3 regions of the Rahnella sp. RFA10(1/100) genome follow, and region 3 is predicted to be linked to each of the others. Evidence: predicted binding sites of a transcription regulator. Region 3 holds the regulator's gene; each other region holds the start of a gene.
What was found. Region 3 encodes CRP, which controls carbon source genes, mostly activating them, when cyclic AMP is high. Its sites were predicted from a motif close to ATGTGANNNNNNTCACAT; they were not measured.
Positions count from the first base shown of each region.

Region 1: rhaS (rhamnose ABC transporter substrate-binding protein) is a predicted target of CRP. The motif match lies at 1,532-1,549, and genes of this name have one in related genera.
Region 2: ETV65_RS20225 (2-hydroxycarboxylate transporter family protein) is a predicted target of CRP. The motif match lies at 1,367-1,384, and genes of this name have one in related genera.

Region 1 covers NZ_SEWR01000004.1:36,927-40,211, forward strand. The annotation lists gene aldA (aldehyde dehydrogenase) at 1-294, opposite strand, end outside; gene rhaS (HTH-type transcriptional activator RhaS) at 482-1,300, opposite strand; gene rhaS (rhamnose ABC transporter substrate-binding protein) at 1,692-2,684, shown strand; gene ETV65_RS13605 (sugar ABC transporter ATP-binding protein) at 2,753-3,285, shown strand, end outside.
Region 2 covers NZ_SEWR01000008.1:22,341-25,625, reverse strand. The annotation lists gene ETV65_RS20225 (2-hydroxycarboxylate transporter family protein) at 1-1,295, opposite strand, end outside; gene ETV65_RS20220 (sensor histidine kinase) at 1,615-3,267, shown strand; gene ETV65_RS20215 (response regulator) at 3,260-3,285, shown strand, end outside.
Region 3 covers NZ_SEWR01000005.1:14,914-18,198, reverse strand. The annotation lists gene ETV65_RS15760 (YccS/YhfK family putative transporter) at 1-1,113, opposite strand, end outside; gene crp (cAMP-activated global transcriptional regulator CRP) at 1,175-1,807, opposite strand; gene ETV65_RS15750 (OsmC family protein) at 2,170-2,577, shown strand; gene ETV65_RS15745 (phosphoribulokinase) at 2,581-3,285, opposite strand, start outside.

The DNA of each region.
Region 1 (3,285 bases), on a different contig from region 3:
GCCGTAGGTTTTACCGCCCTCCGCAATAATGGTTTCAGTCAGTTCGGCTTCGCGCTCACGGATACCGTCGGCGATTTTATGCAGCCATACGCCGCGTTCTACTGCAGGCAAGGCTTCCCAGCCCGGTTGCGCCGCTTCGGCCGCATCAATGGCTTTTTTAGCATCTTCAGCCGACCCTTCGGGGATCTGCGAAATCACGTGTTCTGTCGCCGGATTCACAACGTCAATCCATTTACCGCCCGTGTTTTCGACGAACTCGCCGTTGATGTACATACGTTTCTGAACTGTGCTCATGTAGCGTCTCCAAATACGGATAGAGGTGATGAACGAATTGTTAATAAAAAAGCTCTTTTTTGTGAAGTTTTAACAGCCTGTTCTATCCGGGGAGTCATTACCTTTCCGTGGTTGCCATTTAATTTTGAGAAATGGCAAAAATGTCATGGTCGGACTGACTGACATAACATTTTTGCAAATTACGGGGCTACTGGCGCACACTTCGGGGGGCATAACCAAATTCGCGTTTAAACAATGTGGAGAAATAATTGCTATCACAGAAACCGCAGTTGTGCGCAATCTCGGTTATCGGGCTGTCGCTGAAACGCAGCATGTTACGCGCATTGAGCAGACGCAGGCGGTTGAGGTAATTGAGCGGTGTGCAGCCGGTTTGCTGTTTCATCTGGCGATGCAAGGTGCGCAGCGACATTGAGAACCGCGCAGCCAGTTCAGGCCAGTCGACGTCCTCGTTGTAATGCTCATTCAACCAGTCCAGCAGATTGTTCAGATCACCGCCCTGCCCGCGATAACCCACCTCACGGCTGCCTTTGCGCAGTAACAATAACAGCTGCATAAAATATAATTCCTGCTGCGCCTGCGATTGCGGAGATTGCATAGCAGGGGATCGCGCCAGCAAATCAATCAGCATTTTAGCCTGGATTATCTGATTCGGACTGATGCGCCAGTGCGCAGGATAGACCCCGTCCACTTCCTGCGGCAGTAAATCACCGACGCCGTTGAGAAAACGAAACGCATTCGGGCTGCGATACAGCACGTTGGTCAGATGCAGGTGGTCGGTATCTTCATAGAGATGATGGTCGCAGTGGCGTACAAAACACACACTGCCCGAACTCAGGATCAGCGGCTGATCATTAAAAACGTGCGTGCCGGTGCCATGCTCAACCAGCACAATTTCATTGAAATCCTGATGATGATGTTCAGGAAAGGTTTCCTGCGGATAACGGGGTTCAATAGCGACCGGGAAATCTCCTGAGAGAAAATACTCACTACTGCGTAACACGGTCATTTCCGACTCCTTATTAACATTATCGTAATATCTTAGTCGGCGCCGGAGTGTCCATCGGGTTGAAACTGTGATCCGCCAGCCGCTTTTGAACAAAACATTCCCTTCCTTATTAAATCCTTTGCAATCCGGCACCCTGCGTAGCTTTATGCCCAATTTCAGTGCGGTTTTCTAAGACCGGTAATGTGTGTTTTTCTGACCGTTTGGCATGACCGAAACAAGATTGTTATCAAATTGTGAGGTTGTTCGCTTAAACCTTTGCATCTTTGCCATAGTTCGCGCTGAACTGGCACTCGCGGAAAGGTGAGCCTGTCAGCAACCTCCTAGAGTCGTGATCATGCGCCTGGCGCGTCGGCAATTTTTTAGTCGTTAAACTTTATGCGGAGTACAAACAATGAAATTAAAACACGTACTGAGCCTCACCCTGATGGCGGGCAGTATTCTGCTGGCAGGCGCGGCATCGGCAGAAGTGAAAATTGCACTGGTGGCAAAGTCGCTGGGCAACGGTTTTTTTGAAGCAGCAAACGTCGGCGCTCAGCAGGCTGCCAAAGAACTGGGTGATGTAAAAGTAATCTATACCGGCCCGACAACGACCACCGCCGAAGCGCAAATCGAAGTGCTAAATGGCCTGATTGCGCAGGGCGTCGACGCCATCGCCGTCTCGGCCAATGACCCCGATGCACTGGTGCCGGTGCTGAAAAAAGCCATGCAGCGCGGCATTAAAGTGGTGTCCTGGGATTCCGGTGTCGCCAAAGATGGCCGCCAGATCCATCTCAATCCCTCCAACAATGCATTGATTGGTGAAACCAACGTCAAACTGGCTGCCGACGCGCTGAAAGCGCTGAATGTGGAGAAAGGTGATGTCGCGATCCTGAGCGCAACCCCTACCTCCACCAACCAGAATCTGTGGATTGCGGAAATGAAAAAAGTGCTGCCGAAATACCCTTCGGTGAATCTGGTGACCGTCGCTTATGGTGATGATTTGTCAGATAAAAGCTACCGCGAAACCATTGGTCTGTTGAAATCCTATCCGGATCTGAAAGTGATTATTTCCCCTTCATCCGTGGGTATCGTGGCAGCGGCGCAGGCGGTCAAAGATCAGGGCAAAATCGGTAAGGTTTACGTTACAGGACTCGGGCTGCCGTCTGAAATGGCAGGCGCAGTGAAATCCGGTGCAACGAAAAGTTTTGCCATCTGGAACCCGATAGATCTGGGTTACGCCGCTACCTATCTGGCTGATGATTTGGTGAAAGGCACCGCCACTAAGACGGAAGCCAGCATGGGCCGTTTAGGTAAAGTGAAACTTGATGCAGACGGCAGCGGTGCAATGGCTGAACCTTTTGTCTACGACGCCAGTAATATCGATAAATTCTCTAAAATCTTCTGATCCTGAACGCGGCTGGCCGGATTACCGGTCAGCCGTTTTGTTGTACTTAGTCAGACTGGGGAAACAACATGAGTGATTCAGCGACACCGCTGTTGTCATTGCAGGGCATCAGCAAAGTCTTTCCGGGTGTCAGGGCGTTAAATAACGTTCACGTGGATTTGTATCCGGGTAAAGTAACCGCCCTGATTGGCGAAAACGGCGCGGGAAAATCAACGCTGGTGAAAGTCATGACCGGCATTTATCAGCCGGAGGAAGGGGAGTTGCACTATAAAGCTATTCCGATAAAACTGCCGAATCCCGAATCCGCCCACAAAGTTGGCATCACCGCTATCCATCAGGAAACCGTACTGTTTGACGAACTTTCTGTCACCGAGAATATCTTTGTCGGCCACTATCTTTATCACGGCATTTTCAAGCGTCTGAACTGGCAGGCGATGCATCAGCAGGCGCGTGATATCCTGACGCGACTTGAAGTGAATATTGACCCTCACGCTATCCTCAAAGAACTGAGTATCGCGCAACGCCACATGGTGGCGATCGCCCGCGCACTGTCGTTTGATGCCCAGGTGGTGATTCTCGACGAACCCACCGCCGCCCTTTC
Region 2 (3,285 bases), on a different contig from region 3:
CGGGTAGCAATTTGCGCGAAGGGCATCAGCGTCATGCGGTTACCGGATGTCAGAATTGCCACGTCACCGGTGCCGCCCTGCCCGCTCTGACAGCAGGAGACGATCGCCACATCGATAGGATGCATGCCGATTTTCTTACCCACATAAAAGCCGGTGCCGACCAGCGCCATTACGGTGGTCACAATCACCAGCAGGTTCTGAATAGTGAAAGCGTTGATCAGCTCCTGCCAAGGCGTAATGGCCACCCCCACCGCGAATAACACCGGATAAGTTACCGCCGTACGGAAGAATTTATACACCGTCATTGAACCGTGCTGAATAGTCGGCGAAACGCCGTTAGCCAGTTTCACCAGCACCGCCGCAAACAGCATGCCCACGGGCGCCGGCAGGCCAATCCATTTCTGGCCCAGCATTCCGACCATGTACAACAGGATCGCCAGCAGTGCGCCACAGGCCAGCGCATTGACGCCCGGGTTACCGTTAAATTCCTCAGTACCGCTGCCCATCTTGCCGTTGCCCGACGGCATCAGCTGGCCTTCACCCGTCAGATGTGGATAACGTTTCCCCAGCTGATTCAGCACACCCGCCAGCACAATGGCCGTCAGACCGCCAAGCATAACAATCGGCAGAATGCGCCCAAGCGCCACACCTTGCTCCATATGCAGGATGGTCGCGTAACCCATCGACAGCGGGATTGCGCCTTCTCCTACACCACCGGCCATGATTGGCAGGATCAGGAAAAAGAAGGTTTGCACCGGCGGTAAACCTAAAACCGTGCCCATCGCCATACCGGCGATCATCCCGACAACTTCGCCGCACAGCATCGGCACAAAAATACGCATAAAGCCCTGAATCAACACCTGACGATTCATGCTCATGATGCTGCCGACAATAATGCAGCAAATATAGAGGTAGAGAATATTGGTGGATTTATAAAATTTGACCGTGGAGTCAACAACAACATCCGGCAGCAGACCATAATGCACCATCGCCGAAGGAATAAACGTGGCACAAATCGCCGCGGCCCCCAGTTTCCCTACCACAGGTAAGCGTTTACCGAACTCACCGCAGGCAAAGCCGAAGAAGGCCAGCGTGGCGACCATCACCACGATGTCGCTCGGCAACTTGCCGTTCAGGCAGTCAAGCAGGATCAGTACGCCCGCCAGCAGAAAAAATGGCAGCGGGATGATGCCTATTTTGTAGTTATCAAGAATGTGCCACCATTTTTGTCTGGCTGAAAGGCCGGAGGTTTTCGTTTCTTTGACAGCGATGTAGGAATCGTCGGTTGTGCTCATGACATTGCCTCTTTCTTCGGGAGTCTTTTCTTATTGATGGTCTGAGCATATGAAAACGACCGGTCAGCCGGATGTGAGGTTGTTCAAATTAAAATCGCAGGGATAAAGGTTGTTATGGTGTTTATGGTGTTAATGCACCTTGCTTTATAAGGATTATAAGATTAGTAGTAAAACCCACCTTTAACCCTGTCATTACTGTGTGAAATCATCGCCATTTTAATCTCCTGTTCACAACTCTGCTTCTCTGCGATTACGGCTCACATTTTGCCGTGATAGGCTTATTCAATGTATGTTTTAAGTTCGCCTTGCAGCAGGTCGTATGAAATTCAGATTACCTTTTCAGGTAAAACTCTTTTTATCTCTGGTGGTATTTTCCTGCGTGTTGCTGGCACTGCTGGGGGCGATTTTATTTCATATTATCGACCGCCAGTTGCATCATGATCTCGGTCAGCGTGCCCGGGTTCAGGCCAGCGAGATTGCGCTGATGCCAGGGCTGGCGCAGAAAGTTAAGGCGCGGGATATTTCCGGCATCGCGCAGCTTATCCAGCCATTACGCGATAAAAGTGACGCCAGTTATATCGTCATCGGCGACACCCGCGAGCTGCATCTTTATCATTCCGAATCGCCGGATCGCGTAGACCTGCCGATGATCGGCGGTGATAACGCCGGTGTACTGGCCGGTAAAACCATTATTTCTGTGCGTCAGGGCGGCATTGGCGTTTCATTACGCAGCAAAGCCCCGATTCTGGATGCGAATAACCAGGTGATCGGGATTGTTTCGGTCGGTTATCTCACCTCATATATCGACAATATTAATGGCCGCCGTCTGGCGCAGGCCGGTTTATACGGTTTGCTGCTTTTATTATTGTTGTTTATCTTTTCCTGGATGTTTACCCGTAACGTTAAAAGACAGATGTTCTGGCTGGAACCCAAAGATATCGCCCTGCTGGTTCGCCAGCAAAAAGCTTTACTGGAAGCCATGTATGAAGGCGTATTTGCGGTTAACGCTGAAAAGCAGCTGATTTCCATTAACCGGGCTGCGCGTGAATTGCTCGATATCCGCCGGCCCGAAAACGAACTGCTGGGTAAACCCCTGGCGGAGGTGCTTCAGACGCCTCCCGCATTCTTCACGCAAAGCGGCATCAGTGGAAATAACAGTCAACATGATCAGATTACGGTACTTAATCAGCGCCAGGTGATCGTCAACCGCGTGCCAATCGAACTGGAACCCGGTGCAGAGAGTGGCTGGGTATTCAGTTTCCGCGATAAAAATGACATTAATACGCTGAGCAGCCAGTTGAGTCAGGTGAAACGCTATGCTGATAATCTGCGCATCATGCGCCATGAACAGCTCAACTGGACCGCCACGCTGGCAGGTTTGTTGCAAATGCAGCGTTACGATGACGCCATGCACTATATACAGGCGCAATCGGAAGGCGCACAGGCGGTGCTGGATTTCGTCTCAGCGCGCTTTACCTCACCCGCGCTGTGCGGCCTGCTGCTGGGGAAATACGTCAGCGCGCGTGAAAAAGGCGTCGGGCTGAGTTTCGACCCGGCTTGTCAGCTCACCCGCATTCCGGCAGGCATTAGCGAAACCGAGCTGATGTCCGTAGTCGGTAACTTGCTCGATAACGCCGTGGACGCCACGCTGAAAGCGCTGTCGCCGCCTGCACCGGTTGAATTGTATATTTCCGACAGAAACCAGGAACTGCTGATTGAAGTCGCCGATCAGGGCAACGGTGTGGAAGATGCGCTCAAACCGCACCTGTTTGAACAAGGCGTCACCAGTAAGCCTTCCAGCGGACAGGACGCCACGGGTGCAGAACATGGCATCGGCCTGTATCTGGTTGCCGGTTATGTCCGTCAGGCGGGTGGTAGCATCGAAATATCAGACAACACGCCGCAAGGTACGATATTTTCAGTCTTTATCCCGTACCCGGCTGAAGCGTTAACAGGACAGAACCATGAATAACAGCAGCGCACTTGATGT
Region 3 (3,285 bases):
CGCGGCATTACGCAGGGCCACGGATTTGAAAGAAAGATAGCTTTTTAGCGCAGTCCAGAAGGGCAGACGTGGCTGGGTGCTCATCAGATCGCGCCGGTATAACGGGCGCTGGGTCCGCAGCAGGCGCGCAATGCGGCTGAAATGGTAATAACAAAACTGGCCAACCGGATTGTCCGGGTTACGCGCGGCGATTTTCTCCAGCGCAGCCAGCTCATTGGCCATGGTAAAGCGCTCAGATAAACGGTGATAAAGAATATCGCCGGCAATCACCCGAAGACGGGTGGAAATCACCTGCGCATTGCGGCGGATTACCGCTTCTGCATGGCTTTCCTCAACCAGTTTCTGTACTTCCTCCGGCTGATGCAGGCTGACGGTAATGTGCTCCTGCAAATCGAGAGCAACCTGAAAAAGCTGAAACAGTCGCTTATGGTGATGATGATGTCCGTGTTGTGGCAGCATGTGTAATTGCTGATAAAGCAGGGCAATCAGATCGATAACCTGCTGCTGACGGGTAAGTAATGGCGGCAACGCCGTCTCGGGATCGGTATGTTGCGTCAGCAGACTGTACTTGGCCTCGAAATAATCCGCGAGTTGCAGATAAAGCTGGCTGAGCGTTTCGCGCATAGGCTGTTCTTGCGAAATACGAAACCACACCCAGTTAAACACCCCGTACCAGGCTGTGCCTGCTGCGAACAGCACCGGTGCCTGCCACATCGGGCGCACACCGACCATACTCAGCGTGAAAATAGTGGCTACCAGCGCGCCGGGTAACAGGCGCGCATGTAACGGGCTGATTTCACCGGTAACGCCGAGCAATAACGCCAGCGATAGCATGATCAGCGGCAGCGGAACGTACCAGTTTTCCAGCATCAGTTGCAGCAGAATGCTGCTCACGGCAAACAGTGAACCGCCGACGATCAGACGTTTGAAAAAGCGTTTGTGCGGGGTATCCAGACCGGCGATGTTACAGCAGGCCGGGCAGAGGGAAAACAGCAGACCCATTTGCAAGTTGCCAAACAGCCAGCAAATGCCAACAGGCAGGCACAACACCAGCGTCTGGCGCAGCGCGTAATTCACTTCAGGATGGTAAAACAGTTTTCGCCATAACGTCATGGGTAAAGCTTAGCCCATAAAAAAGGCGCGACAGTATTCTGCCGCGCCAATTTTCGAGGGATTAACGTGTGCCGTAAACGACAATCGTTTTCCCGTGTGCGGAGATCAGGCTCTGATCTTCCAGCATTTTGAGGATTCGTCCGACTGTTTCACGTGAACAACCGACGATTTGGCCAATTTCCTGACGGGTAATCTTGATTTGCATCCCGTCCGGATGGGTCATTGCATCAGGCTGTTTAGCCAGGTTGAGCAACGTTTGAGCGATACGACCGGTTACGTCGAGGAAGGCAAGGTTGCCGACTTTCTCTGACGTCACTTGCAGACGGTTGGCCATCTGCGCGGAGAGACGCATCAGAATATCCGGGTTAACCTGAATCAGCTGGCGGAACTTTTTATACGAAATTTCAGCCACTTCACAGGCAGTTTTAGCACGTACCCAGGCACTACGTTCCTGACCTTCTTCGAAGAGTCCCAGCTCACCGATGAAGTCACCTTGGTTAAGGTAGGACAGTATCATTTCCTTGCCTTCTTCATCTTTAATCAGGACAGCAACTGACCCTTTCACGATGTAGTAAAGCGTTTCGGCTTTTTCACCCTGGTGAATCAGCGTACTTTTAGAAGGATACTTATGTATATGACAGTGAGACAGGAACCATTCAAGAGTCGGGTCTGTTTGTGGCTTGCCGAGAACCATTAGCTATTATCCTCTGTTGTTATCGCTGCCCAAAATCACAGGGCTCAGAGTTCCCTGTATGGCACTTCAAATCCAAAGCGCCCTTTCAGCATATAACTCCCCAGAAATGCTGCAAGCGGATGTCGGAGTGCAACAGCCTGTTTATTGCTGTTAACACCGTGGGTTCTGTTCTTAAACCGCAAAAACCGTCACCGCAATTTACTGGAAAGTATGTTTCGGCTTTGTTTGTAGCACAGGTTTGAGATGCTGTCTTCTGTTGTCTCGCTTCAGCATGATGGCGATCGGGTTACGTTGCCAGATTTTGGTCTAAAGGGTACTCTGAGAGCAGATTTCTAAAAGTTTATTCACCGGGAGAATAGTTCATGCACGCACGTGTCAAATGGGTTGAAGGGCTGACCTTTTTAGGTGAGTCAGCGTCGGGTCATCAGATTTCAATGGATGGTAACGCGGGCGATAAAGCCCCAAGCCCGATGGAAATGTTACTGATGTCCGCAGGCGGCTGCAGTGCAATTGACGTGGTATCTATTTTACAGAAAGGCCGTAATGACGTGCGTGATTGTGAAGTGAAGCTGACTTCACAACGCCGCGAAGAAGCGCCGCGTCTGTTCACGCATATCAATCTGCATTTTATCGTCACCGGTAAGGATCTGACCGATAAGATTGTTGAACGTGCGGTCAGCCTTTCTGCCGAAAAATACTGTTCAGTGTCTCTGATGTTGGGTAAAGCGGCCACCATCACCCACAGCTTTGAAGTGATTGCAGCGGAATAAAGTTTACTCGATTTTCTTACCTTCCATCAGGCGCTGCACCAGTGGCGCCATGATCAGCTCCATCGCCAGCCCCATTTTCCCACCTGGTACCACCAGCGTTTTGATGTGCGAGATAAATGACCCCTGCAACATTGCCAGCAGATAGGGGAAATCGATGTCGTCCAGTCCCTGGAAATGGATCACCACAAAGCTTTCATCCAGTGACGGAATGGCTTTTGCTGCGAACGGGTTTGAGGTGTCGATAGTCGGCACACGCTGGAAGTTGATGTGGGTGCGGGAAAACTGCGGCGTAATGTAGCTGATATAATCATCCATCGAACGCACGACGGAATCCATCACTGCTTCACGTGAATGGCCACGCTCCCCGGTATCGCGCACCAGTTTCTGGATCCACTCCAGGTTAACGATAGGCACAACGCCGACCAGCAAATCGACCTGGGCGGCGACATCAATTTTGTCTGTCACTACACCGCCGTGCAGGCCTTCATAGAATAAGATATCCGTTGGTTCCGGCAACGCCTGCCATGGCGTAAACGTGCCCGGCACCTGATTATAGGGAACCGCTTCGTCATAAGTATGCAAATACTTACGTGAACGGCCGGTGCCGGTTTTGCCATATTCGATAAAGCTTTTTTCCAGCAAACCAAAGTCATTGGCTTCCGGCCCGAAATAACTGATGTGGCGCCCGAGATCGCGTGCCTTACGGAT